DNA from 2 places in the Shewanella sp. ECSMB14101 genome. Region 2 is predicted to be linked to the other one. Evidence: predicted binding sites of a transcription regulator. Region 2 holds the regulator's gene; the other holds the start of a gene.

Region 1 (14,701 bases), on a different contig from region 2:
ATGAGTTTGATGCAAAAAGGCTTAGCCTTCAATATTGATGAAGATTCAGGTCTGCAAGTGGTCAAAGTGATTGACGTACAAAGTGGTGATTTGATCCGTCAGATCCCCAATGAAGAAGCATTAGAGATTGCCCGAAAGCTAAATGAAGTGGCGGGTTTGTTAATGAAAACTGAGGTCTAGTAGAGGTTACTATGGGCTTAACATCGGTCGGTATTGGTTCAGGTTTAGATATTGGCGGTATCGTCACGGCATTGGTTAATGCTGAGAGTGCCGGCAAGATTGCTAAATTTGATGTTAACGAAGGTAAGATTAACGCCCAAATTTCAGGCATTGGGGCGTTAAAAAGCGCCATGTCGGAGTTTAACAGCAAACTTGAAACCTTAACTAAGGCCGAAACTTTTGGTAGCCAAAAAGTAGCGACCTCAACTAAAGATTATCTATCGGCTAGTGTAGATAAGACCGCTGTATCGGGTGTTTATCAAGTACAAGTTGAGCAACTGGCGCAAAGCCAAAAAGTTGGTACAGCTGTGGTTGCCGATGAAACTTCCCCTATAGGTGAAGGCTCTTTATCTATTAGTGTCGGTAGTGGTACAGCCTTTAATATCGATGTTTCGGATACCGATTCCCTCAGCGATATCATGGAGAAGATTAATAACGCCGAAGACAACACAGATGTGACGGCGACTATTATTCATGGTGAGTTGGGGCCTCAGCTGGTTTTGGGCTCAAAAAAGACCGGTGAAGACAACACCATTTCGGTGACGGCTACCGACACTGGTGCGGGCACTGGGCTTTCAGATGCTTTTACCATGAGTGAGCTGACACCCGCTAAAAATGCCATAGTGCACATTGACGGCGTTAAGGTGGTATCCCAAACCAATAGCATAGACGATGCGATAACAGGCGTGTCACTAACCTTAACCGATGCCGATATTGCTAAGACCACAACCCTGACAGTAAGTCAGGATACTGCTAAAACCCAAACTGCAATTGAAGGCTTTGTTGAGTCATACAATGCGTTAATGACTACGATTCAGGATCTCACGGGATATAATGCCGATACTAAGCAGGCGGGTATATTACAGGGGGATGCCTTACCTCGAAGCATTCAGAGTCAGCTACGTGGAATGGTATCATCTGGTGTAGACACCTCAAATGGCATGCAGACGTTGGCTAACTTCGGGGTAACGACGACTCGTGAAGGTTTACTGGAAATCGATTCCGATAAACTAAAAGATTCGATTGAAAATAATCAGTCAGCTATTGCCGAACTGTTTTCCACTGAAGAAACCGGCCTTGCCCACAAGATGTCGAGCTTGGTTGATACTTATGTGAAGTCGGGAGGGATTATCGATGGGCGCGACAGTTCGTTAGATGAGCAGTTGTCGCGTATTGCAGATAGTCGTGAACAGTTAAACCGCAGAATGGCTGCGTATGAAGATAGATTATATAAGCAGTTTAATGCGATGGACTTGGTGGTTGCGAACTTAAACTCCCAGTCGAATATGTTGATTTCCCGTTTAGACTCGTTGCCAGGCGTGGTGAAGCAAAATAACTAGTTGCAAAAGAATGATGTTATTTGTTGTAAAAGAGTGATGTTATTTGCGTTTCAAACCTGCTGATAGCCGAGTCGAAATATTGGCATGACGATTAACACTGCTAGCACCAATTGAATGTATGGTTGAGGTCGGAGTGAACGAGAATATTAATCTGCTCGATGATATTAATAGTAAGGCATTGTTAATTTTAGATAAAATTAACAGTGTGAGTGCTGAAGATGAATTGTCGTCTAGTTTGGTGCAGGAATTGCAGGAATTAATAGAGAAGCGGGCAACCCTGTTGCAAGCTTTAGTGTCTGATGATGACTTTACCGACAGAGAAGCGCTTGAACATCAGCTTATACTCAGTCAAAGATTAACGGTTAAAAGTAAAAAGGTGTTGAGTCATCGTTTGTCATTATTACATTCAAATACTGCTGCTAGGCGCCAAATTAAGGCTTATCAAGCAATAGAATCAAATAGGTAGGTGTAAATATGCGTGGTTCAATGCAATCATATCGAAAGGTTTCTGTGGAGAGTGATTTAAGTGTTGCTTCACCGCATCGCGTTATTCAAATGTTGTTGGCTGGTGCGATAGAGCGTTTAGCCCAAGCGAAATGCGCCATCGAGCAGGACGATGTGGCTCAGCGAGGTTTATTGATAGGTAAGGCCATTGGCATTGTAAATGGTCTGAATGGCAGCCTAAATATGGATACTGAAGGTGATGTTGCCGTAAATCTTTCACAGCTCTACGACTATATGCTGGTACGTTTGTCTGAGGCTAATGTTAACAATGATGTTAAGGCCATAGACGATGTGGTCGCACTGCTTAAAACCATCAAAGAAGGTTGGGATGCGATTCCTCAAAATGAGCATCATTTGGCATCGCACACAGAAGCAATTTAGCCTTAGTCACAACCTTTCTGAACAATAACTTTTTGGCAGGCGTCAATTGATTGGCGCCTGTTGCTTGATACGTTGAGAATTTGCTCTAAAATCAGATGAGTTTGTCAGAAAATGAATCTGATACTTGCTAATATGCTGCTGATAATACACTATTCCGTGTGATAGTCGTTTTTTGCAAAATTGAATTAAAACGATTATCTCGCTTTCGAAGCAACTAACACTAATAATTAATGCGAATAACACTGAGTGCTTTACGGCCTTCTTAAATGATGCATACAGATCAACGAATTCTACTTGTCGGTAATCAGTCAGAGCGAATTAATCGCTTATCTTGTGTTTTTGAGTTTCTTGGTGAGCAAGTCGAATTGCTTCCTGTCGATAAACTCGAATCTCGAATGTCGAATACCCGCTATAGAGCGCTTGTCATTGCACAAGAGGCTCAGTCTAAGACCTTGTTGCAATCTATTGCTACTTCCATGCCTTGGCAGCCGATTTTATTGCTGGGTGCTAACGGTGATGTCTCAGCAAGTAATATTTTAGGTTGTATCGAAGAGCCGCTGAACTATCCCCAGCTGACAGAGTTATTGCATTTTTGTCAGGTGTTTGTGCACACCAAACGTCCCGATGTGCCAACCAGTGGTAATCAGACCAAGTTATTTCGTAGCTTAGTGGGCCGCAGTGAAGGTATTGCTCAGGTTCGCCATCTGATTAATCAGGTCGCGGGTTCAGATGCCACAGTATTAGTTTTAGGTCAGTCTGGTACGGGAAAAGAGGTTGTTGCCCGTAATATTCATTATATTTCTGATCGCCGCGATGGCCCATTTATTCCGGTGAACTGTGGTGCTATACCGCCAGAGCTGCTGGAAAGTGAGCTATTTGGTCATGAGAAGGGCTCGTTTACTGGCGCTATCAGCGCCCGTAAGGGGCGTTTTGAACTTGCCGAAGGCGGCACCCTATTTCTCGATGAGATAGGCGATATGCCGCTGCAGATGCAGGTTAAGCTGCTTCGGGTCTTGCAGGAGCGCGTGTTTGAAAGGGTTGGTGGCAGTAAGCCCATACATACCAATGTGCGTGTTATCGCCGCGACCCACAGAGAGCTAGAGACCATGATCGCCAATGGCGAGTTTAGAGAAGATCTCTTCTATCGCCTCAATGTCTTCCCAGTAGAGATGCCGGCTCTGTGTGAGCGTAAAGACGATATTCCATTACTGTTGCAAGAGTTAGTCAGCCGCGTCTACAACGAAGGTCGTGGCAAGGTGCGTTTTACCCAGCGGGCTATTGAGTCACTTAAAGAACATAGCTGGTCGGGTAATGTGCGTGAGTTGTCTAACTTGGTTGAGCGTCTTACGATCCTTTATCCAGGTGGCTTGGTCGATGTGAACGATCTGCCGTTGAAATACCGCCATATCGATGTGCCGGAATATCAGGTGCAGGTCAGCGAAGAGGAGCTGGAACGCGATGCGTTGGCGTCTATCTTTAGTGATGAGGTAGCGGTCGATATTCCAGAGAGCCGTTTCCCTAGCGAGTTGCCGCCGGAAGGCGTTAACCTTAAAGATCTGCTGGCAGAGCTTGAGATAGACATGATTCGCCAGGCATTGGATCAACAAGACAACGTCGTTGCCCGCGCTGCAGAAATGCTTGGTATCCGCCGCACCACGCTGGTTGAGAAGATGCGTAAGTACGGCATGAGTAAAGATTAATTCCAGTTCGCCGCAACGCAATAAACAAAGGCCCATTTCAGGGCCTTTGTCGTTTTTGAACCATAATTCTTTGTTAATAATGATTTTTTAATTGGCATATTATCTGCATTCACTCCGTTAGCAGCAATTTATTGACGGAGTGGTTATGGCCGCAAATCCCAAGGTGGCATATTCAGCACAGGCGCAGGCAACACGGGGACCTTCTATGGTCGCCGGTGTCGTTGCCAATGATGCTATGTCCAGTCGCATGGAGCATATCTTACAGGCCATGCCTTCAGGCGTAGTGATCATCAATGGGGATGGTGTGGTTACCGATGCTAATCCTGTCGCCGTGCAACTGTTGGGACAGCCCTTAACTGGAATGCGCTGGTTGCAGATCATCAATCGCGCCTTTTCTCCACAGGATGATGATGGCCACGAGGTATCATTGAAAAATGGTCGCCGAGTTAAGCTGGCTATCACCCCACTAACGCCAGAACCCGGTCAGCTTATTGTTTTGACAGACTTGACCGAAACCCGCTTGCTACAAAAAAATCTCTCCCATCTGCAGCGACTCTCAGCTCTTGGCAAAATGGTGGCCAGTTTAGCTCATCAAGTTCGCACGCCTTTATCGGCGGCGCTGTTATATGCGGCTAATCTCGGAAGTCCTAGTTTGGCACAACCGGCCAGAGAACGTTTCCAAGGTAAGTTGATTGATAGGCTCAACGAGTTGTCACAGCAGGTAGATGATATGTTGCTGATGGCCAAGGGGCGTCAGCAGGAGTTGAGCGAGGTCTGTGATATGCAGCAAGTCATGGGCCCTGTGATGGCAAACTGCGAGCCCATTGCCGAGCGAAAATCTTGTCAGTTGCATTTAAATCTTGCATCGACTCAGTTATTTAAAGCTAATCCTGCCGCGCTTAGCTCAGCGATTAACAATTTGGTGATCAATGCCATAGAAGCCGGTGCCAGTCAGGTATGGCTAAATGCCGTCGATGATGGGCAGGCGATAGCCTTTGAAGTCGTCGATAACGGAAAAGGGTTAGACACTGCAATGCAGGAGAAGGTGCTTGAGCCTTTCTTCACGACCAAGGCGCAAGGTACAGGTCTTGGCTTGGCGGTTGTGCAAACTGTGGTTGCTAACCACCAAGGGCGCCTACAGCTTAATTGTATTGCGGGGAAGGGATGCCGCGCCTCATTTAATTTGCCAGCGGTCCAAGCCGAGTCGACCCCGGAGGTGAGCCATGGCTGAAGCCAAGATACTACTCGTTGAAGATGATGCTTCGTTGCGCGAAGCATTAGTGGATACTCTGTTACTTGCTCAATATGAATGTGTCGATGTCGAGTCGGCCGAAGCGGCGATAATCGCGCTCAAGGGGCACGATTTCGATATGGTGATCAGTGATGTGCAGATGGAAGGCATAGGTGGCCTGGGTTTAGTGGCTTACCTGCAGCAGCACTGCTCACAGATCCCCATCTTGCTCATGACAGCCTATGCGACCATAGACAGCGCCGTCAGCGCAATTAAATTAGGGGCGGTGGATTATCTCGCCAAACCCTTTGCACCAGAGGTGCTGCTTAATCAGGTCTCTCGTTACCTCAAGCCTAAACTCATTGAGGATCAACCCGTGGTCGCCGATGAGCGCAGTCTGGCGCTACTCTCGTTGGCGCAGAAAGTGGCTCAGTCCGATGCTTCTGTGATGATCATGGGACCAAGTGGCTCGGGTAAAGAGGTACTTGCACGCTACATACATCAGCACAGTCAAAGGGCTGAGCAGCCGTTTGTGGCGATAAACTGCGCCGCGATCCCAGAGAATATGCTAGAAGCCACGCTATTTGGTTATGAGAAAGGCGCCTTTACCGGGGCTTATCAGGCGTGTCCGGGTAAATTTGAACAGGCTCAGGGTGGCACCTTGCTGCTCGATGAGATCTCAGAGATGGATCTGGGGTTGCAAGCCAAATTGCTGCGTGTGTTGCAAGAGCGTGAAGTTGAGCGACTCGGTGGGCGTAAGACCATTAAGCTCGATGTGCGCGTTTTGGCAACGTCGAACCGAGATCTCAAGTCGATGGCCACTAAAGGAGATTTTAGGGAAGATCTCTATTATCGCATCAATGTATTCCCGTTGACTTGGCCGGCTCTGCATCAACGTCCGGCCGATATTTTACCTTTAGCGCGGCACTTAGTGTTGCGTCATGCTAAAACGGCGGGTCTAGCGCAGGCACCAACCTTGGACGATCAGGCGTGTCGGCGCTTGTTAGGACATAGGTGGCCTGGCAACGTACGTGAACTGGATAACGTGGTACAGCGCGCGCTGATTTTACAGTCAGGTGATGCCATTAGTGCCAAGGATATCATTATCGATACACAGGATGTGATGCTGGAACCACTGAGTGACAGTGAGCATAAGCAAACTGAGCCCGATGGTCTCGGGGATGAGCTTAAGGCCCAAGAGCATGTGATCATTCTTGAAACTCTTAACCAGTGTAATGGCAGTCGTAAGCAGGTGGCTGAAAAGCTGGGGATCAGCGCCAGGACGTTAAGGTATAAGATGGCGCGAATGCGCGATATGGGGATTCAGATCCCCGCATGAAGTCGATAAAAGCGTAAAAAGAGAAAAGCGAAATGCTCACTAGTGCCTGCATTTCGCTTTTCTTGTTGCCCATCATTTTCTCTATTTCTCTATTTCTCTATTTCTCTATTTCTCTATTTCTCTCCTCATTGTCTCTTTCATTCTCGCCTATGCCCTTGTTTAAAGCTGCTGGCGTCACGCTATTTCCATTTTTGGCAAACATATTGCATTGGACTGAATAAGAATAGATTTCGTCAAATTCACGACGATAGCGGAGGCCAATATGCAGATAGGTGCCAATTCATTACTGCAAGAGATGCAGTCACTCACAGGCGAGATTAAGCCTGGTGCGATCATGCCCAATATCACTCAACAAGTGGCTAATACCAGTGGCAGTGACTTCGGTAACTTGCTGTCGCAGGCTGTCGGAAACGTTAATGCCCTGCAGGCAGCCTCTTCCTCGTTACAGACACGTCTCGACATGGGGGACACTCGTGTGACCTTGTCTGATACCGTTATCGCTCGCGAAAAGTCCAGCGTTGCCTTTGAAGCGACCGTTCAGGTGCGTAATAAGTTGGTCGAAGCCTATAAAGAGATCATGAGTATGCCTGTCTAGGCATGGCTGGTGACTATCACCCTAAGATGATTCAAAACAGCAGGTATTTATCGTGAGTACAGATATGGTAGTCGGAACAGGCGCTGGCACAGCACAGGATATGTTGGCTGGCGGCGTACAAGAAGAGCATAAGCCAAGCGGCGGCATGTTTGGCGGTGTCGATATGCTTAGGCAGATCACCATGATCCTGGCGCTGGCTATCTGTTTAGCATTGGCAGTTTTCGTCATGCTGTGGGCACAGGAGCCTGAATACCGTCCACTGGGCAAGATGGATACCCAAGAGATGGTGCAGGTACTTGATGTGCTGGACAAGAACAAAGTCAATTACCAAATTGACGTCGATGTGCTTAAGGTGCCTGAAGATCAGTATCAAGACGTCAAGATGATGCTCAGCCGCGCAGGCATCGACAACTCGCCTGGCCGTGATGATTTTCTTACTAAAGACAGTGGTTTTGGCGTTAGCCAGCGGATGGAAGCGGCGAGACTGAAGAACAGTCAGGAGCAAAATCTGGCGCGCACTATCGAAGAGCTTAAGAGTGTCAGCCGCGCCAAGGTGATCCTGGCGATTCCCAAAGAAAATGTTTTTGCCCGTAATCGTTCTAAGCCAAGCGCAACTGTAGTCGTCAATGCCCGTCGCGGTGGATTAGGTCAAGAAGAGGTTGACTCGATTGTTGATATCGTAGCTTCAGCCGTTCATGGCCTGGAGCCGACCCGTGTGACCGTGACCGATTCTAACGGTCGCTTGCTAAACTCAGGGAGTCAGACGGCAGTATCCGCCCGAGCGCGCCGCGAACTTGAGCTAGTACAGCAAAAGGAAGCCGAGTATCGCAACAAAGTTGAATCGATTTTGATGCCTATTTTGGGGCCAGAAAACTTTACCGCTCAGGTGGATGTCAATATGGACTTCACTGCCGTCGAGCAGACCGCCAAGCGTTATAACCCTGACCTTCCTGCAGTACGCAGTGAAATGACGGTGGAGAATAACTCAACCGGCGCCAGCACTGGCGGTATTGCCGGAGCGCTGAGCAATCAGCCGCCGATGGAAGCCAATATTCCTCAGCAAGCCACTGGAAGCTCTCAGGAAAAAATTCTGCCAGGATCCAGTCATAAAGAGGCAACTCGAAACTATGAGTTAGACACCACCATTAGCCATACCCGTCAGCAGATAGGTGTGGTTAGACGTGTGAGCGTCTCGGTGGCGGTCGACTTCAAGACTGGGCCTGCTGGAGAAGATGGTCAGGTGACGCGCGTTGCCCGTACCGAGCAGGAGCTGAGCAATATTCGTCGCCTGCTTGAAGGCGCTGTGGGCTTCAATACCCAGCGCGGTGACATGATTGAGGTTGTGACAGTGCCCTTTATGGATCAGCTGGTCGAAGAAGCGCCTGCGCTTGCTATCTACGAAGAGCCTTGGTTCTGGCGAGCGATCAAACTGGTGATGGGCGGCTTAATCATTCTGGCGCTTATCCTCTTCGTCGTGAGGCCAATGCTGAAGCGTCTCATCTACCCAGATGGACAGAAGATGCCTGACGCACCAACACTGGGTGATGAATTGGCCGAGATTGAAGATCAATACGCCGCCGATACGCTGGGTATGCTCAATCGTCCCGATGCAGAATACAGCTATGCCGACGATGGCTCGATTTTGATACCGGATCTGCATAAAGACGATGATATGATAAAGGCGATACGTGCATTGGTAGCTAATGAGCCTGAGCTCTCTACCCAAGTCGTCAAGGGATGGTTACAAGAAAATGAGTAATGATAAAGAGATCGACACAGCCAGTGGTGAGTTCAATACCAAAGATCTTACAGGCATCGAGAAGACTGCCATCCTGCTACTTAGCCTGAGTGAGGCCGATGCAGCCTCGATTCTAAAACATCTCGAGCCTAAACAGGTTCAGAAGGTGGGTATGGCAATGGCCGCCATGAAAGACTTTGGGCAAAGTAAGGTGATCGGTGTGCACAAGCTGTTTCTGGAGGAGGTACAAAAATACTCCTCTATCGGCTTTAACAGCGAAGAGTTTGTGCGTAATGCCCTTACTGCGGCCCTGGGTGAAGACAAGGCCGGTAATCTGATCGAACAGATCATCATGGGCGGTGGCGCCAAGGGGCTAGAGTCGCTCAAATGGATGGATGCCCGTCAGGTGGCGACTATCATTCAAAACGAACACCCACAAATTCAGACCATAGTGCTCTCATATCTGGAGCCGGATCAGGCCGCCGAGATTTTTGCTCAGGCGCCAGAGAATACCCGTCTCGATTTGATGATGCGTATCGCCAACCTTGAAGAGGTGCAACCGGCAGCGCTACAAGAGCTTAATGACATCATGGAGAAACAGTTTGCCGGTCAAGGCGGCGCACAGGCGGCTAAGATGGGCGGCTTGAAGGCGGCGGCCAATATCATGAACTATCTCGACACAGGTGTTGAGAGTCAGTTGATGGAGACGTTGCGCGAAAGTGACGAAGAGATGGCGCAGCAGATCCAAGATCTTATGTTCGTATTTGAAAACCTTGCAGATGTTGACGATATGGGTATTCAAACCTTGCTGCGTGAAGTGCAGCAGGATGTCTTGATGAAAGCGCTTAAAGGCGCCGATGACCAACTTAAAGAGAAGATACTGGGTAACATGTCAAAACGTGCCGCCGAGCTGCTTAAAGATGACCTTGAGGCCATGGGGCCAATACGGATCAGCGAAGTGGAAGTGGCTCAGAAAGAGATCCTATCGATTGCACGTCGTTTGAGTGATGCCGGTGAGATCATCCTCGGTGGTAGCGGCGGAGATGAGTTCCTCTAATGAGTAATGCCGACGATAAGAAAACCCCGCACACTAGTGGCTCATCCCAGGCCGATTTTAGTCATTGGCAGTTGCCCGATGTCACTCCAGTTATCGAAGAGCCCAAAGAGAATATGTTTGGGCGTTTCGATGCACAAAAAGAGAAGAAACCGCTCGATGAGCCTGTGATGCCGCCAACCCTGGAGGAGATAGAGTCGATTCGCGCCGAGGCTGAAGCAGAAGGCTTTGCCCAGGGGAAAGAGGCCGGTTTTGCCCAGGGGCTCGAAGAGGGACGACTGCAAGGGTTAGAGCAGGGGCATCAAGAAGGTTATCGCCAGGGAGAAGAGCAGGGTTTAGCTTCGGGATTGGCGCAGGCGCAGCAAAATGTTGCCCAGTTTGAAGCCATAATGCAGCAATTATCGGCGCCCTTGTCCTTGCTGGATACCGAAATAGAACAAGCTTTGGTGCAGCTCAGTATGACCTTAGCCAAGGCGGTGATAGGTCACGAACTACACACACATCCCGAGCATATTCTCACCGCCCTGCGTCAAGGGGTCGATGCCTTGCCACTTAAAGAGCAAGGGGCGCATCTGCGTTTGCACCCTGAGGATATCGCCATCGTCGAGCGACTCTACGAGAGTACGCAATTAACCAAGAATCACTGGGAATTAGAGTCCGATCCAACTCTAAACCGCGGTGAGTGCATCGTCAGCAATAGCCGCAGCAGGATAGATATGGGGCTGGAGCATCGCATCAAAGCCGTATTCGAAGGTTTAGTGCAGAGTGAGCAGCGTCTCGAGCAGCAAAGATTACAACAGATAGCCGCGATGGAGAAAATGCCAGAGGCGGACTCAGCAGAGTCTGGGGCGAAGCCTTCAGTCACTGAGCCAAGCGATAGCGAGCCGGCAGACGATACTGCTTCAAGCGATGCACCACAAGAGACCAGTCAAGATGAAGACCCGTCAAAGCCGACTGCTTGATAAGCTAAGGCAACACACTCATAGCGTTGTCCCTTTTATGCCAGAGGCCAGTGGTCAACTGGTGCGCGTTGTCGGTCTCACCCTTGAGGCGACGGGTTGCAAGGCACCGGTGGGGAGTCTGTGTAGCATAGCCACCATGGCAGGAGATCTTGTTGCCGAGGTGATAGGTTTTGACGATAAATTGCTGTATCTAATGCCCATCGAAGAGCTAAATGGCGTGATGCCTGGGGCCAAGGTCACCCCGCTTGGTGAGCAGGCAGGAATTAATGTCGGTATGGGGCTGCTTGGCCGCGTGCTTGACGGCAACGGCGCCCCAATCGATGGTTTGGGGCAATTGCACACAGATCAGAAAGCGACTAGTCGTGCTCCGATGTTAAACCCTCTGGCCCGCCGCGCCATTAGCGAGCCCTTGGACGTGGGAGTGAGGGCTATCAACGCCATGTTAACCGTGGGTAAAGGGCAGCGTATGGGCCTGTTTGCCGGTTCAGGCGTGGGTAAGAGTGTGCTTCTGGGAATGATGACTCGCGGCACCACAGCCGATGTGATTGTGGTGGGGCTGGTTGGTGAGCGTGGCCGCGAAGTGAAAGAATTTATCGAAGAGATCCTGGGGGAAGAGGGCCGCGCCCGCAGCGTGGTGGTGGCGGCGCCAGCCGATACATCGCCCTTGATGAGGCTAAGGGCTTGTGAAACCTCGACCCGTATCGCCGAGTATTTTCGTGACCTTGGCTATAACGTGTTGCTTCTGATGGACAGCCTGACCCGCTATGCTCAGGCGCAGCGAGAGATTGCGTTGGCCATTGGTGAGCCGCCAGCAACCAAAGGTTATCCGCCTTCGGTCTTTGCCAAATTGCCTAAGCTGGTGGAGCGTGCCGGTAACGGCGGCGCGGGCCAAGGTTCAATTACCGCTTTTTATACCGTATTAACCGAAGGCGACGATCTGCAAGATCCCATCGCCGACGCGGCGAGGGCGATCCTCGACGGCCATATCGTACTGTCGCGTACGTTGGCCGATTCGGGTCATTACCCGGCCATCGATGTCGAAGCGTCAATCAGTCGTGTGGCACCTATGGTGATCAGCGAGGCGCATCTGGAAGCTACACGACGAGTAAAGCAGATGTATTCTTTGTATCAACAGAACCGGGATCTTATCTCCATCGGCGCCTACACTCAGGGCAGCGACCCGCGTATCGATAACGCGATTCGGTTGCAGCCGGCCATGAATGCCTTCCTACGGCAAACCATGAAAGAGGCGATCAGTTTCGATTCCAGTGCCTTGATGTTGGGGCAGTTAAGTGCCCAGTGTCAGGTCTAGCGCTAAGTTGACCGGAGAGATTAACGCTTATGGCAAAACATGATCCCCTGGAGACTGTGCTTAAGTTGGCGCTTGAGGCCGAAGAACAGGCGGCGATTCAGCTTAGAACGGCACAATTGACGCTCAATAAATGTCGTCAGCAGCTTGATGCCTTGCAGCAATATCGTCTCGATTATATGAAGCAGATGGAAGGTCAGCAGGGGCAAGTGATTGCCGCTAGTAGTTATCATCAATTTCATCAATTTATTCGTCAGATCGATGATGCTATCGAAAAGCAGTTATTTGCCGTGTCAGAGACTGACAAGCAACGGCAGAAAGCACAGCAGTTTTGGCAGACTAAGCAGCAAAAGCGAAAGGCGGTAGAACTCCTGCTCAGTCACAAGGCTGAAGTGAAACAAAAGTTTGAGGCTAAACAGGAACAGAAGATGATTGACGAATTTGCCTCGCAGCAGTTTTTCCGCCAGTCCAGTCGTTAACCCCATTGGTTTTCGCCTGGCGCAACTTCTAGTGCTAGTCTCCTATCTAATCCCTTATTTCCTGCTTGCTGAGCTTAACTTGGCATTTTTATTGCTTTGTAATTGATAATGAGTTTATCGCGACAGCGAATAATTGACGCTTAGGTGTAGCCGCATAATGTTGGCTCCCGCGACGAGTGTTGGAGGAAGCATGCCACAGATGACCCAAATACTCCTCTCTAATGCCGAGTCAGGCAGAGAAAAAGGTGGAGTAAAGCCTAACCCGTCAGATGTTAGTTTGGTAGGTGAGTCAAAGTCAGAAAATAACGATTTTTCAGAGGCTTTGGCGAAAGCCAGTACAAAAGAGGTTGAGCATAGTCAGGCCAAAAAGGGAGCGGATACCCAGGTTGAGCTGAGCCAAGGTGCGGACAATAGCGCCAAGGGTTCGTGTTCCGACCAAGTACAGGATGAGTCTCAGGACAAGGCCAATGAAAGTGGTGATGTCGCCAATGTGTTGGCGCAGATTGACCTTGCCTCTAAGCTCGGCGTTGATGCTGAAACGGGCTCTGAGATTGCCGCTGGCGGCGCCATTTTGCCGTCGGATGAGAGTGAATCTGATATGGCTGGCGACGATGAGCTGATGCCCAGCATAGTAAAGGGGCAGGCAGATAAATTTGAGATGAGAGATGGCGAGCTGGAAGAGGGGGAGCTGAAAGAGATAGTGGCGCTCGTCCCTCCCATTGTTACACCACCCGAGATCTTACCTGTGATCACACTAAATGGCCAAGGCTTAGGAAGTGAGGCCGCATTAGGTAGCGAGGCCATAGTCGCCCAGTTGCCCGAGGCTTCACTCGATCAGATCATGGCGCAAAGCGGATTGACCAAGGAGGAGTTAATCGCCTTGCCGCCGCAGATGCTACAAGCCATTATTCATGGTATTGAAGGTCTTGGTTCACAGGCCGCTAATGGCCAAAGCGCTGCGTATCAGAGCACAGCTAGCCAGAATGATAATGCACTGACAAGCGTTCAGCAGGATACTAAAGCTCTGATTGCTCAAGCAAAACAGTATTTGGCAGCCAATAGTGTGCAATCTGGTACTGTTTCCATCGCGCCGAGTTCGCAACAAGGTGACTTAGCAGGGCAGGAAAAAACCTTTGCTGCGGGTCTTGCCGCTGGTAAAGAGGCGCAATCTATATTGGCTGATGCAAAGCCAGAGATGAAACCAAGCGCAGAGCAGAGTCGTCAGACTGAGTTTATCGCGGCGACTTCTATGCAGACTCACGGCACCAAGGCCGCAGTCGATGCGCTAAAGGATGCCAATCTCGCGGTGAGTATGACACCTAAAGCGGGCGAGGGCTCTGATATCTCTGGTTTGGATAAATCAGGGCTCATTTCTGCTCAGTCCTTAACAGGGCTCAGGGCCGAGAGTGCGCCTCAGTACCAGCTATCCATCAAACCCCAGGGTGAGCCTGCCGCGCAGATGCAGGAGATGATTCAAAAGTTCTCTCCTGTGATGCGGCAGCAGTTGGTGGCCATGGTGAGTCAAGGGGTGCAACAGGCAGAGATCAGGCTCGATCCTCCAGAGCTTGGGCATATGATGGTGAGGGTGCAGGTACAGGGTGAGCATACTCAGGTGCAATTTCATGTGACCCAGACCCAGACTCGGGAATTGGTCGAACAGGCTATTCCCCGTTTACGCGAGATGCTTGCCGAGCAAGGGATGCAACTGACCGATAGTAACGTCTCCCAAGGTGGCCAAGAGCAAGGTGATGGTTCAGAGCAGGGGGAAGCTTCAGGCCAAGGTTTATCTGATATGGATGAAATTTCGGCAGAAGAAAGCCTGCTAGCGTCGAATAACGCAACAAGTTACC
Region 2 (14,701 bases):
GCCAATTTGCTTGGCGATGGCAACAAGGAGTTGCTGGCGATAGGTGTCGATGACACCCAGACCAAGTGGCTCGCCGTCTACAGCTTGGATGGCGTCAGTCAGCAGTATCGCTTATTGCATAAGCTATCACTTGCCAATGACCTGTTTCGTTTCGATGTGACCGCTAAGCCTAAACAGGCTGACGCGCTGCAATCTGTCTACTTTATGTCGCGTTCCCATCTGTCTAAGTTAACTTTCAGTGAAAAGGAGATGGCGATCAGTGAGCTGTTTCCCATCGCCCCGCTGGTGGTGAAGCAGCGTATTGAGTTTATCGCTCGTGGTCATTTTGTACGGGATCTCAACCAGGATGGCCGAGACGATTTCATCGTAGGCCAGTTCGACCAAACTCAGCTTTTTTTAGGGCAGGGCGAAGGTTGGCTAAATCAAACCTTAGCGATTAAGCCTAAGGTGCTGCTCTATCGTGATGGCGCTCGTTACAGTGAGGCCAAACTCTATTTTGCCGATATGGATCTCGATGGTCTTGATGACATTATCAAGGTGGGTGAGGGTGAGCTTGAGATCTATGGCCAACATCAAGATGGTCAGTTTGAAACCTATCCCAGGTATCTGGCGGTCAGTCAGGCGATCAGTGGCCTGGATTGGTGGGACAGGCGTGACGCCTATGGTGAGGCGCTGGATCAAAGTGACCTCATCTACCGCAAGGTGGAGCAAATTAAAGATCTCGACGCCGATGGTATCGTCGACATGGTGGTGCGCTATACCAAAAGTTCTGGGGTGCTCGATAGGGTCAACGATTACGAGATCTATTTCGGCAGCCGCGGGGAGAATCGTGTTCAGTTTGGTAAGCAGCCCCAGAGCGTGATCAGAGCCGATGGCACCCTGACGGGCTTCGAGCTGGTGGACATCGACCTTGATGATCGCAGCGAGGTATTGGTGTCGGGCTTCGATATCGGCCTGTCGCAGATCATCGGCGCCCTGGTTTCCGGGAGCATAGATCAAGATGTGCATCTGTTTAAGATGGACAAAAATGGCCGCTTTGCCAGTCGGCCCAATATGAGTAAGTCAGTTGAGTTAAGTTTTAGTCTGACATCGGGACAGAGCGGTACGCCCGTGGTCACCCTTGCCGATATCGATGGCGATAAGCGCCAGGATCTGCTGCTCTCTGATGGTGAACAGGAGCTGGATCTCTACCTTGGTAGTGAAAAAGGTGCCCCGTTTGCTCACAAGGATAGCTTGAAGCTGACCTTGCCCAAAGATGGCGAGATGCTGAGCAGTGACGATTTGAATCAGGATGGTAAGGCGGATCTGCTGATCAAGTATGGTCGTCAAGACAAGGCGGATCTGCAGAGCCAATTTTTGGTGATCATGACCCAATGACCTGATGTAGAGTCGGGGATACGAATTGTAGCAATTCCACTCACTGGCATTTGCTGGCAATAAGCCAATAAGGTTCAGATGGTTAGCTCATCTCATGCCTTAATCTAAATTTAAGGTCATTTTTGCTTAAGTTTGGTTTAATTTTGTCCAAATACCCTTGACCATATTATGACCTATGGGTCAGTGAATGATGTAGTCTAAGGGTTGTGTATGATAGGTTTTGGCCGCGCCAGCAGTTCTGCGGGAGCAGATGTCGCAGTAAATATCATCACCTACCTGGGAGCTGGATGCTTATTGGTGGTGGTCGTAGGGTTTACAATAGCCCTTTATAAAGAATGGTTGGTCGTTCGTCGCTTCGACGCCGAAAAGCAGCGGCAGAAATTTTACGATAGTCTCTCCAATATCACGACGAGATCCCGCTAATGTCAGCAGCTCGTTTCTCTGTCTAATTCAGTGACAGCCTCGCCTGTTCGGCGATCAGGCTGGCAATCTCTTGTGTTAGCCCAGGCTGTTCATCTATTTGATTTACTTGGCTCAGTTGACCAAGTAACTCATCGATATTCATGCCCAGTTGCATAGCAACCTCCTGTGCGTGACGATTGTTGAGGTGCTGTTCATTCACTAGTTTTTGCCTTAGGGTGCATCTGTCATTGCTGCTCTTGTCGCCGAGCATGGGTGTCCAGGGGGTATACAAAGTAAAGCCTCCACAGTGTCTGTTTACACTATGCTAAGCGAAACTTGTGCCAAGAAGATGACAATTCAAATCCCCATGCCGACAGGCTGGTCTTTTACTTTAGTGGGCGTGTTGCACCATCATGGGGCATCTGGCGCTGCAGGAAAGTGCAGTGTGGCGATGCAGCCCGTATCACCATTGGTGAGGCTAAAGCGCCATTGATAGCGCTGGCACAGGGCCTCGACTATCTCCAGCCCTAAGCCATGACCCTGAGGCTGGGTATCTAAGGTGCTCATGCCACGCCCCTGATCTCTCACCGAGATCCCATCCGTGTTGATACTGATCTCGATACAGCCTGTGTCGCTGGCATTGATGGCGTTATTGAGTAAATTGATCAGTAACATACGCAGAACTGGCTCGCTGGGGGCGATCTGTGGAGTGGCATTGAGGATAAGCCGCAGTTCAATGGCTTTATGGTCGGCAAGCGGTTGTATTTCATTAATTATCTGAGAGAGTTCTTTTTCTGTCAGCGTTCGCGTATTCGACGCTAGCAATCCCTTTTCCTGTTTAACCAAACTCAGCAGGGCATCTATGGTGTGTTGCATATTGCTGGCAGCGGTAGCGATCCGTTTACGCTGGCGTTTGAGAAACTCAGGGTTTCCCTCTTGCTCTAACAAACGACTGGCGCCCTGAATGATGGTCAGCGGGGTTCTGAGTTCATGGCTGGCGTAACGCGAGAAGGCCTGCTCCTGGCGAAGCAACTGGGCGATCTGCTGCTGGTAATAGTTAAGACTAGCGGTAAGAGCGTGAAACTCTTGAGTCGCATCGTTGGAGACCTGGAAAGGGCGCTCGGCGTCGGGGGATTCCAGCTGTTTGCTAATGGCTTGGATCGGAGCGATCAGCCTGTGTGTCAGCCGGTTGATGGCAAAGCCGAACAGAGCGAACAGCATCAGAGTGACAGCCAGTATCACCAGGCTGATACTGCGCCATTCGTTACTGCTCAGTTCTACCTGTGCGGCATCCATCACCAAGAGCAATGGTAGGGTTAAGCCTTGCGCCTGATATTCGCCGCGATAGATGAAGATATCCTCTTTGAAAGTATCATGTAGCTCATCGAGAAATCCAACCGGTAACTCTGCCATCGGTTGGTAATCCTTAGGCAGCAGGCTCAGGTCATTGTAGGCGGTGATATTAGTGCTAAGGATGAGCGGCGAACGGGCGCCTTGCTCGAAGGCTGTCTGAGCGCTGGGGACTATCTGTTCCAGGGCACGGCGATTGATCTCATCTTCGACCCAGTAGAGTATGGTTACACTGAGCAGATAGAGAATCGCCGCCACTAATAGGGCGATAGCCCCAAAATAGAGGCTTAATCTACGGGTCAGGCTCTTGGCGGTTTGTTGCACCTTTGGGCTCGCTATTGTTTTACATCTAACCGAAACCCAATTTTAGGTACGGTTAGTATGATGGGGGTATCGAAGGGTTTATCCACCTGATTTCTCAGCTGGTACATGTGGCTGCGCAATATATCGCTGTTGGGAGGCTCCTCTCCCCACAGGTGCTGCACTATCTCCTCACGTTTCACCACATTGGGAGCTCGGGAGATAAGCAGCTGTAAGATCTGATAACCGCTTGGGGTAAGCTGAAGTTTTTTGCCCTCCCGGAAGGCAGTATGTTCGGCGATATTCAGGGTGAGCGGCCCACACTGTTTACACCCTTGGGCGACTCGTCCTTGTTGGCGCTTGATTAGCGCCTGCAGGCGTACAGTGAGTTCATCGAAATCGAAGGGCTTAGTCAGGTAGTCATCGGCCCCGCTATGAAACCCCTGGAGCAGATCCTGTTTATCATCCAGCGCCGTTAACATCAGGATAGGGACACTCGCGCCTTGCTCACGCAGGGCCCTGGCGACAGCGTAGCCGTCCATCTTAGGTAACATAAGATCTAATATGATGGCGTCGAAGTGCCCTTCGGTGGCGAGTCGCAGGCCGAGTTCACCATTGCTGGCGTAATCCACCTGCGCGCCTTGGGATTCAAGGTAGTCCCCCAAGACGCCGGCGACATCTGGGTTATCTTCGATGATCAATATCTGAGTATTTTGCATGTCACCTCTCTCTATGATGTGACCATAACCATACTAACGTGAAAAAGATGTCGATAATATTGAAATTCAAGCGCATCCGATTCGGTATCGGGATGCTCTTGGCATTCAGTTCAGCAGAAACAGGGTCGCCAGGCCTAGGAAGGCAAATAGGCCGATAACGTCAGTGACTGTGGTCAGCACCATACCGCCGGCAAGGGCGGGATCGACATTAAACTTCTTCAGTAGCAAGGGAATGCTGGCGCCAGCAAATCCTGCTACCGTCATATTGATCAACATGGCGCCGCCGATCAGGGCGCCAAGGGCGATATCGCCTTTCCATAGCCAGATGGCGCCAAACACCAGCAGGGACCATAACAGACCATTGAGAAAGCCGATGGCCAGCTCTTTGCCGATCAGCCAGCGGGAGTTACTCTGACCTATCTGTCCTAGGGCAATACCGCGGATCACCAGAGCTAAGGTCTGGTTGCCAGCGACGCCGCCCATGCTGGGAACTATGGTCATCAGGATGGCGATGGTGGCAAACTGCTCAAGGGTGCTCTCGAACATGTTACTGACCGAGGCGGCCAGCAGCGCGGCAAATAGGTTGATGGTGAGCCAGAGGGAGCGCCTAAAGGTACTCTTAAGCACAGGACCGAAGGTATCTGTGTCGTCGTCCATCCCTGCCATCCCCATCATGGAGTGTTCGGCATCTTCACGGATCACGTCGACAATATCATCGATGGTGATACGACCAAGCAGACGGTTGGTCTCCTCTTCAATCACCGGCGCCGACACCCAGTCATGGCGCTCAAACAGCTGGGCGACTTCGCTATCGTCCATACCGACCGGGATCCCTTCGAGATCCTTGTTCATGATATCGCGCACCGATGCATTTGGATCGCAGGTAAGTAGATCGGTAATACGCACGCCGCCCAGCAGGCTGTCGCGCTTATCCACCACATAAAGGGTGTCGGTGGCATCGGGCAGTTCACCACGAATTCTCAGATAACGCAGTATCACATCGACATTGACATCGGGGCGCACGGTGACGGTATCGGTATTCATCATACTGCCGGCGGTGTCTTCCGGGTAGGAGAGGGCCTGCTCAACCCTGGCTCTGTCCTGGGCTGTCATCGACTGTAGCACCTGGTTGAAGACGCTGTCGGGCAGGCTACGCAGTATGTAGGCCAGATCGTCTGTGTCCATGCCTTCGGCCGCCTTGGCGACACGCTCCGGACTCATCTGGGTGATCAGATTGTCTTTGAGCTCCTCGCCGAGCTCATCGAGGATCTCCCCCGTATGCTCTTGATCGATCAGCTGCCATAACACCTGACGGGTGCGCGGTGGAGAAGACTCCAGGATGAAGGCGATATCTGAGGCAGCCATGTCGTGCAACATGCTGCGCACATGCACAAACATACCACTACCTAAGGCTTGAGTGAGCTGATTTAGGCGTTGATCTGTGGTTTCACTATCTAACACTTCGATCGGCATAGCTCCTCCTTAGGCAATAGATTGACCGGCTTGGGTAATAGGCGTGTAAGTCTATGATAAGTATAGGACGAAATTCACCCGGCACCGCAAAGCGAGCCGATTATACGGCCTCGTCGAATTTGGCGTCAATAAGGGCACTGATGGCGTCCAGTGCCGCCTGGGCATCTTTGCCTTCACTGGTGATTGTGATGGTTTTGCCCATGCCGGTTTCGAGCATCAAGAGGCCGAGTACGCTGGCGGCCGAGGCTTGTTTGTCGCCCTGGATCAGGGTGACTTGGGCATCGAACTTGGCGGCAAGTACTGCCAGCTTGGTGGCCGCCCTGGCGTGCAGTCCCAACTTATTGCAGATGGTCAGCTCGCGAGCCAACTTAGTCATGCTTTAGCTCTCTGTGACGAGCCTGTACCTTATGCTTGCCTTTGTTGAACAGTTTGGCCAGTTGGTCGGTGACATAGACAGATCTGTGTTGCCCACCCGTGCAGCCAATGGCAATGGTGAGGTAACTGCGGTTGTTACGCTCAAGGTGAGGTAACCAGGTTTCCAGCAGGTTTTCGATTTGCCAGATAAATTTATTTACCAGTGGCTGCTGACTCAGAAACTGCTGCACTGGTTCATCGAGGCCGGTCAGGGGTCTCAGTTCAGGCTCCCAATGGGGATTTGGCAAAAAGCGCACATCGAACATGAAGTCGGCTTCGCTTGGCATGCCATATTTAAAGCCGAAAGATTCGAAGTTGATCACCAGCTCTTTATCGACTGTGCCCAGTAATATTTCGCGCACCTTGTCACTCAACTCATAGATGTTGAGGTTAGAGGTGTCGATATAGTGATCAACTAGCTTGGCGATGGGATCGAGCAGTTTGCCTTCGAGCTGAATCGCCTCCTTGAGAGAGACTTTTGAGCGTGACAGCGGATGTAATCTGCGGGTCTCGCTATAGCGCTTGAGCAGCACATTGTCGCTGGAGTTAAGGAAGAAACTTAAGATCTCGGTATCTTTCGGGAGCTTGGCCAGCTGCTTTTCCAACTGGATCTCTTCGCTGGGCATATTGCGCACATCGACGCTAATGGCCACCAGTTCGCTGCGTCCCTTGAGCTGCTCCAGCAGGGATTCCATCATTTGTAGGGGCAGATTATCGACACAGTAGTAGCCGAGATCTTCTAAGACCCTAAGTGCGACAGATTTTCCCGACCCTGAGCGTCCGGATACCAAAACCAATTTCATTGGGTGATCACCTGATAGAGTTCTGACTCATCCTTGGTTTTTCTTAGCTGTTTCATGATCGCCTTGTCATTGAGTTTCTCTGCCATGGCGGCCAGAGTACTGAGATGCTGCTCGCATTGATCTGCGGGCACCAATAATGCAAAAAGGATATCGACGGGCTTATTATCAATGGCATCGAATGCGATTGGTTCAGCACACTTCACCAGTACGGCCACAGGTTGCTCTATGTTCGTCAGCCGTCCGTGAGGAATCGCGATACCATTGCCTATACCTGTGCTGCCCATTTTCTCTCGAGCCAGAAGGCTTTCAAAAATCTCTTGAGAGGAGAGGGTGGGGTACTGGACAGCGGCTAAGTCGCTGATAAGCTCCAGTACCTTTTTCTTACTGCCCGGAGTGGCGCAGGTTGTGCACTCCGGCCGCAGGATGGTACTCAGTTCCATCGTTAATGTTTAGTAAGCTTCTCTTTGTGTTTAATGACCTGACGATCGAGCTTGTCAATCAGGGAGTCTATCGCGGCATACATGTCCGCATGTTCGGATGTTGCGAACACTTCTCCGCCACGGAGGTGTAACTTGGCCTCAACCTTTTGCTGCAACTTTTCGACATTTAATACAACGTGCACATTATTGATCTGATCGAAATGACGTTCAAGCTTTGTGAATTTCTCTTCAACATAGTTTCTTAGAGATTGGGTGATCTCGATATGGTGCCCAGTCAGGTTTATTTGCATAAAGATAGTCCTCCAGTTTCCAGTTACGTGTTATAAGCTCTTACGCTGATTCGAGGGCGGTATAAGCATTGCCTCTCGGTACTTAGCAATAGTGCGACGTGCCACTTTAATGCCTTGTTCAGCTAAGAGTTGAGCCATCTTGCTGTCGCTTAATGGCTTTTTCTGGTTTTCCGCAGCAACTAGCTTCTTAATAAAAGCCCGTATTGCTGTTGAAGAGCACTCTCCACCATCGTCAGTGCCGACATGGCTAGAGAAAAAGTATTTGAGTTCGAAGATCCCTCTCGGGGTATGCATATATTTCTGTGTGGTTACACGGGAGATGGTCGATTCGTGCATCTCCACTGCCTCGGCGATGTCGTTAAGCACCATGGGCTTCATCGCCTCTTCGCCAAATTCGAAGAAACCTTGTTGGAAGTCGACGATGCAGTTGGTGACCTTTAGCAGTGTCTCGTTACGGCTCTCAAGACTCTTGAGGAACCACTTCGCCTCTTGCAGGTGACCACGAATAAACTGACCGTCAGCCTGGCTCTTAGTACTGCGCGCCATGGCCGCATACTGCTGGTTGACGTTGATCTTGGGCATGCTATCGGGATTAAGCTCGACCACCCAGCGTCCCTTCTTCTTGGTGACGGTCACATCAGGGATCACATACTCGTCGCGGCTGGCGGTAATGGCTAGGCCTGGACGGGGGTTTAAAGTTTGAATGAGGGCGATAGCATCTCTTAGCTCATCTTCTTTAAGCTTGGTTTTGCGCATCAAGAGGCGGAAGTCGCGTCCAGCGATGAGATCCAAGTGCTCCTTGATCAACATGCGTGCATTGGCGATATGTGGGGTATCGTCGCTGTATTGGGCCAGCTGAATCGTCAGACACTCGCTGAGATCTCGAGCCGCCACGCCAATGGGGTCGAAGTGCTGTACTCGCTTGAGTACTGCCTCGACCTCATCGAGTTCTATTTCGGGATCGCCCATCGCTTCGAGAATATCCTCGCAGGTTTGGGTCAGGTAACCGCGTTCGTCAATGGCATCTATGATGGCGGTGGCGATGGCCAGATCGTTATCGGAAAAAGGGGTGAGATTCTTCTGCCATTCGAGGTGCTCGTATAGGCCTTCACTGGTCTCGCCCTGAAAAGGCATGTCGTCGTCGCGCATGGCGCCTGAGCTGGAGTTAGGGGAGGCGGTATAGACCTCGTCCCAGGTGGTGTCGACCGGCAGCTCGTCAGGCATAGAGTCTTGAGTCAGGGCGTCTGAGGTCTCGACGCCTGAGTTATCCTGACTCGAATCCAGCTCTATCTTGTCATCATACTTGCTGTCGAAATTGTCGACGGCGGTATCATCTTGTAGTTCGGCACTGGCGCCTTCTTGCTCTTCATCCAACTCCAGTAGCGGATTGGATTCTAATGCTTGTTGGATCTCCTGCTGCAACTCTAGTGACGACAACTGCAACAGACGTATGGCCTGTTGTAGCTGGGGCGTCATGGTGAGATGCTGACCCATTTTGAGCTGAAGTGACGCTTTCATCGTACTGCTATTCCCTTGTTTCTAATTATAAAATGAGAAAGCTCTGGCTAATTGGCCGGACAAATATAAAGGATAGTCCTTATGGCCACAATCTGATATTAGTTTCAGTTTATGGCCCGGTTATAAGATTAACTATAGCTTGAATTGTTCACCTAAGTACACTGCTCGTACTTGCTGATTGTCTAAGATTTCGGCGGGTGTTCCTTCGGCGATCAGATTACCGTGGCTGACGATATAGGCTTTCTCACAGACGTCTAATGTTTCGCGCACATTATGGTCGGTGATCAACACACCTAGGCCACGGTTTTTGAGTTGCTCGATGATCTTCTTGATGTCGATGACCGAGATAGGGTCGACACCGGCGAAGGGTTCATCGAGCAGAATAAATTTCGGGTTCGCGGCCAGGGCCCTGGCGATCTCTACCCGGCGACGTTCACCGCCCGACAAGGCCATACCGTGGCTGTCACGGATATGGGTAATATGAAACTCTTCCAGAAGATGTTCCAACTCCTCTTCGCGGCCATCGTTATCCAGATCGCTGCGAGTCTGCAGCACGGCCATGATGTTGTCGCGTACCGAGAGTTTGCGAAAGATGCTGGCTTCCTGGGGCAGGTAACCTATGCCTTTACGGGCGCGAAGGTGCATGGGGTCGAGGGTGAGGTCGTCATCATCGATATAGATGCGTCCCTTGTCGCTCTGTACTAGGCCGACCACCATGTAGAAGGTGGTGGTCTTACCGGCACCGTTTGGTCCCAATAGGCCGACGATCTGCCCGGTTTTGACTGTAAGGCTCACATCTTGGACAACGGCACGACTCTTATAGCTCTTGGCGAGGTTTTCCGCCTTCAAGGTCAGGTCTGTCATTGCTTTTCCTGTTCGGGTTGTTCTGGCTCGGGTTGCGCTTGTTTCTGCTCTTGATAGTTTTCAGGCTGAATAATGGTGATCACGCGGTCATTGCCTGTACTCTCGGCGATCAGCTGTTGCTGTTCAATGTTGTAGCGGATCTGAGTGCCTGTGACCTGGCTGCCTTCCTGTTCCAGGGTAGCATCGCCAATGAGTGTCAGGGTGCGGCTCGAGAGTTCATAGCGGATCTCTTTGGCACTGGCAGAGGCGGGACGGCCATCTTCCATTACCTGAGAGTAGGTGGCCGGGTTGCCTGTGGCAACGAGGATCTTGCCACTGTTCTTTTCTTTGCTGAAGGCGCGCAGTTCATCGGCCAAGATCTTGATCGAGCCCTGAGAGACCTCAACCGGTCCATGGAAGATGATCTGATTGTTCTTGATATCGGCTTCCTGGCTAGCGGCAGAGATCTTGACCTCTTGTAGCAGGTCATTATCCTTGGCTTGGGCGCCCAGGCTAATCAGGGTTAGCAGCCCAGCGAGAATAAGGCTATTTAGTTTCATATGTTCCTTCTACCTGACTCGTCAGTCGTATATTTTGTGCGTTGAGATCGGCGTATAAGCCTTGCCCCGTGATGAGGAAATCTCGCCCCGTTACCCGAATGCTTTTGTCGGATGTCATTATCATAGTATTGAGATCCAACTCCAGATAGGTGGTCTCTATGGTCTGGATAGGTTCTTCTGGGCTAATAGCATCAATGATAACATTATTTTCCAGGGTGACCCGTCCGCTATTTTTGTCCAGAGTGCCTTTAGTCGATCTGAGTCGCCATTGGGCATCGCCCTTGTCTGGATACACAAGATAGATGGGCTGAGTAAAGTAGGTCATGTTGCGTTCGGCGTAGTGCTTCATGTGGCTGGCCGATACGCGGCTATTGATGCCGCCCTGCTCATTGTACTGCACGCTCTTAAGATCCCGGACGATATAGTCGGGACTGTCGGCGTTCACCTGTGCCAGATCTTCTTCTCCCCGTTTCGATTGCACCTGCCAATAGAGGACTAGTGCGGTACCGAAAAAGGCGATAATGGCCAGCGTGACTCTATTCATATGCTCATTCCGTGGGCCGACGCAAACTTATCCTGGCTGAGCAGAATAAGGTCTGTCAGTTCTCGCAGGGCGCCGTGGCCCCCCTTGATATGGGTCGTCATGTCGGCGTGTTGGCGCACATAAGGGTGGCCATCAGCCACACAGACAGATAAGCCCACCTTCTGCATCACAGGCAGATCCACCATATCGTCGCCAATATAGGCCACTTCCTGGGGCGTGACCTTGTAGAGAGCCAGCAGCTCTTCGTATGGTTCAAGTTTGTTGTCCACGCCCTGATAGATATGGGTGATCCCAAGGGCTGTCATGCGATCTTCCACTATTTGAGACTTACGCCCTGTGATGATGGCAACGGGAATATCGCTGGTGAGCAGCGAGCGCACGCCATACCCATCGCGGGTGTGGAAAGTCTTAAGCTCATCGCCCGAGTTACTCATATAGACTAAGCCATCGGAAAACACGCCGTCGACATCGCAGATCAGCAGCTTAATCTGTTTAGCCTTCTGCCAAACCGCATCAGTGATGGGACCGTAGAAACCTTGATGTGCCATGTTAGATCACCCCCGCCTTGACCATATCCAGCATATTGAGAGCGCCGATGGGACGCTGTGTCTCATCGGTCACTATCAGGCCGTTAATCTCTTTTTCATCCATTACCTTAAGGGCCTGCGCCGCCAGTATGCCGTCGCTGACGGTGACGCAACCATGGGTCATCACCTCGGAGATAGAGGTCTTGCGCAGGTTGATCTCGGCGTCGATCACCCGGCGTAGATCGCCGTCGGTAAAGATACCTACCAATAGGCCTGCCGAATCGATCACAGCCGTCATGCCAAGGCCCTTCTTCGATATTTCATACAGGGCATCGGTAATGCTAATGTCTTGTGAGACTAAAGGTAACTCATCACCCTTGTGCATTACGTCGCTCACCTTAAGCAGGAGCTTACGGCCCAAGCTGCCACCGGGATGAGACAGGGCAAAATCATCTTTGGTAAAGCCACGCGCCTGTAATAGTGCGACCGCCAGGGCATCGCCCATCACTAAGGTGGCAGTGGTGCTAGATGTGGGGGCAAGTCCTAATGGGCAGGCCTCTTCTGGCACCTCGATACACAGGTGAACCACGGCGTGTTTAGCCATGTTAGATTCGGGTTTACCCGTGACCGCAATCACAGGCAATCCCATGCGTTTGATCACTGGCATCAGGGTTAAAATTTCACTGGCCTCGCCCGAGTTTGAGATGGCGAGCACGATATCGTTTTCGCTCAGCACACCCAAGTCGCCGTGACTGGCTTCACCCGGATGCACGAAGAAGGCTGGAGTCCCTGTGCTGGCCAGCGTGGCCGAAATCTTGTTGCCTATGTGGCCGGATTTGCCCATGCCCATGACGATCACCTTGCCGGTGCAGGCGAGGATCAGTTGGCAAGCTTTGGCAAATTCATTTGAGTCGACATATTGATACAGGTTGTCCAGCGCATTGCGCTCGGTATCGATAACCTTGCGTCCCCATTGACGTAATTGATCCGCATCTACCATCTTGTTCTCTCTATATTTTTCGGCCTAAAGCGCTATTAGGATAGGAAAAGCGTGACTTGATAGCCGATAAAAGTCACTAATAACACGCCACCATGCCAAGGGCGAAGTTGGCGGGCTTTGCCGGTTAATAAAATCAGTATGGCCAGGGCAACGCTAGTTGCCATTACCATATAAAAATCTCGAGTGCTGGCTGCGGCATCTACCGCACCGGGTGCGATAAGCGCAGGCAGTGCCAGTACCGCCAAAATATTAAACAGGTTTGAGCCAACCACGTTGCCTATGGCCAGGTCGTCCTCTTTCTTTAACACGCCCGCCACACAAGCCGCCAATTCAGGTAGGCTGGTGCCAACGGCTATGATGGTGAGTCCTATGACTAAGTCTGACATATGGAAAGCCTTGGCGATACCCACTGCGCCTTGCACCATCCAGTCTGCCGACAGGGGCAGCAGCACTATGCCGATCACTAACCAGAGCACAGCCTTTGGCGTGGGCACATCCTTAGGAACTTCGCTTTCGGCTTCATCGATAAAGGGGTCTTTCTCCTTGTTGGAGATCGCATGCCAGATGAGATAGCCCATCAGCGAGAAAAAGAGTGCCAGCAACACGAGCCCTTCGATGCGGGTCAGTTGCCCGTCGTGGAGGAAATAACCCGCCAGCGCCGTCGCCCCTAGCATCATAGGAATTTCACGCTTAAGTGTTTGTGAACCTACTGATATTGCGCCTAAAAGCGCGGTGATCCCCAAGATAAGCGTGATGTTGGCAACGTTGGAGCCCAGCACATTACCAATGGCAGTGTCTGTCATTCCCTCGAGGGAGGCGGTGGCCGCAACGAACATCTCTGGCGCCGAGCTGCCCATGGCAACTATGGTGAGCCCGATTAACATGGGAGGCAGGCCGAGATTGCGGGCGAATGACGCGGCGCCAAAGACAAATTTGTCGGCGCTCCATACTAGCGCCCCTAAACCGACGATCAGTAAGAAAATATTAAATAGCATTGAAATTCTTTTTATTTAAGAGTCTGCCGCGCATTTTCGCTGGATTTGAGCCAAATTGAAAGTATTGCGCAAAGATAGTGTCGATTCAGTTGTGCACAATCGGTCAATTTCGTACAATTTGTCTCTTTTCCTGCCGCCTATCCATGGAATGTATTAGGTCCCGTTATGAGTCATCAATCGTTAAGTCATGACACAGAGTCGTCAACCGAGACCAGGCCATTGGTTGAGGTTAGCCATCTAGGTTTTAGCCGTGGTTCCCATGTCATCTATGATGATGTGAGCCTGTCGATTCCTCGCGGCAAGGTAACTGCCATCATGGGCCCTAGTGGTATAGGTAAGACGACCCTGCTGAAGTTGATCGGGGGGCAGCTGCGCCCGGATACCGGTGAGGTCAAGGTCGACGGCATAGATGTGCATAAGTGTAATCGCAGTGAACTCTTTGACCTGCGTAAACGTATGAGCATGCTGTTTCAAAGCGGCGCCTTGTTCACCGATATGAACGTATTCGATAACGTTGCCTTTGCACTTCGGGAGCACTCAGACTTGCCAGAGGCGATCATTCGCCGCATCGTGCTGATGAAGCTTGAGGCGGTGGGGCTGAGAGGCGCGGCGCAGATGATGCCGAGCGAGCTGTCTGGCGGCATGCAGCGACGTGCAGCCTTGGCCCGTGCCATCGCCCTTGAGCCCGAGCTGGTGCTCTATGATGAGCCCTTCGCCGGTCAGGACCCTATCTCTATGGGGGTCTTGGTAAAGCTGATCCGAGAGTTGGGCGATGCCCTGAGTCTTACTTCTGTGGTGGTGTCTCACGACGTACAAGAGGTGTTGGGGATTGCCGATTATGTCTATGTGCTGGCCGACAAGAAGGTGATCGCCCATGGCACGCCCGCCGAGTTGAAAGCGGCAGATAATCCTAAACTGAAACAGTTTATCGGTGGTCAGCCCGACGGGCCTGTGCCGTTTCACTTTCCCGCACAGGATTACCAAAAGGAGATGTTAGGTGAGCGTGATTGATCATATCGCCAGCTTAGGTCGTAGTGCAATCGATAGCGTCACCGGCTTGGGTCGTGCTGGCCTGATGTTGTGGGGCGCTATTGCCAAGGTCCCTAGAGTACGAAAAGGCACGCCTTTATTAATTAGACAGCTGTA

The links. The regulator sigma-54, encoded in region 2, starts transcription at its own class of promoters, with help from an activator protein. The targets are predictions, from matches to a motif close to GTTGGCACGNNNNTNGNNT.
Region 1: fliE (flagellar hook-basal body complex protein FliE) is a predicted target of sigma-54. The motif match lies at 6,905-6,923, and genes of this name have one in related genera.

What each region holds. Positions count from the first base shown of each region.
Region 1 is NZ_JSFF01000034.1:23,515-38,215, reverse strand. It holds gene NY07_RS17735 (flagellar protein FlaG) at 1-180, shown strand, start outside; gene fliD (flagellar filament capping protein FliD) at 192-1,559, shown strand; gene NY07_RS17725 (flagella biosynthesis chaperone for FliD, FliT) at 1,693-2,025, shown strand; gene fliS (flagellar export chaperone FliS) at 2,034-2,444, shown strand; gene NY07_RS17715 (sigma-54 dependent transcriptional regulator) at 2,711-4,144, shown strand; gene NY07_RS17710 (sensor histidine kinase) at 4,350-5,375, shown strand; gene NY07_RS17705 (sigma-54-dependent transcriptional regulator) at 5,368-6,714, shown strand; gene fliE (flagellar hook-basal body complex protein FliE) at 6,977-7,309, shown strand; gene fliF (flagellar basal-body MS-ring/collar protein FliF) at 7,374-9,068, shown strand; gene fliG (flagellar motor switch protein FliG) at 9,061-10,104, shown strand; gene fliH (flagellar assembly protein FliH) at 10,104-11,063, shown strand; gene fliI (flagellar protein export ATPase FliI) at 11,035-12,375, shown strand; gene fliJ (flagellar export protein FliJ) at 12,405-12,851, shown strand; gene NY07_RS19075 (flagellar hook-length control protein FliK) at 13,042-14,701, shown strand, end outside.
Region 2 is NZ_JSFF01000013.1:19,356-34,056, reverse strand. It holds gene NY07_RS11160 (FG-GAP repeat domain-containing protein) at 1-1,377, shown strand, start outside; gene NY07_RS11155 (hypothetical protein) at 1,588-1,800, shown strand; gene NY07_RS19425 (hypothetical protein) at 1,823-2,071, opposite strand; gene NY07_RS11150 (sensor histidine kinase) at 2,191-3,453, opposite strand; gene NY07_RS11145 (response regulator transcription factor) at 3,465-4,148, opposite strand; gene mgtE (magnesium transporter) at 4,254-5,621, opposite strand; gene NY07_RS11135 (HPr family phosphocarrier protein) at 5,722-5,997, opposite strand; gene rapZ (RNase adapter RapZ) at 5,990-6,838, opposite strand; gene ptsN (PTS IIA-like nitrogen regulatory protein PtsN) at 6,835-7,278, opposite strand; gene hpf (ribosome hibernation promoting factor) at 7,281-7,568, opposite strand; gene NY07_RS11115 (RNA polymerase factor sigma-54) at 7,599-9,086, opposite strand; gene lptB (LPS export ABC transporter ATP-binding protein) at 9,219-9,950, opposite strand; gene lptA (lipopolysaccharide transport periplasmic protein LptA) at 9,947-10,489, opposite strand; gene lptC (LPS export ABC transporter periplasmic protein LptC) at 10,476-11,033, opposite strand; gene kdsC (3-deoxy-manno-octulosonate-8-phosphatase KdsC) at 11,030-11,581, opposite strand; gene NY07_RS11090 (KpsF/GutQ family sugar-phosphate isomerase) at 11,583-12,560, opposite strand; gene NY07_RS11085 (calcium/sodium antiporter) at 12,596-13,555, opposite strand; gene NY07_RS11080 (ATP-binding cassette domain-containing protein) at 13,721-14,566, shown strand; gene mlaE (lipid asymmetry maintenance ABC transporter permease subunit MlaE) at 14,553-14,701, shown strand, end outside.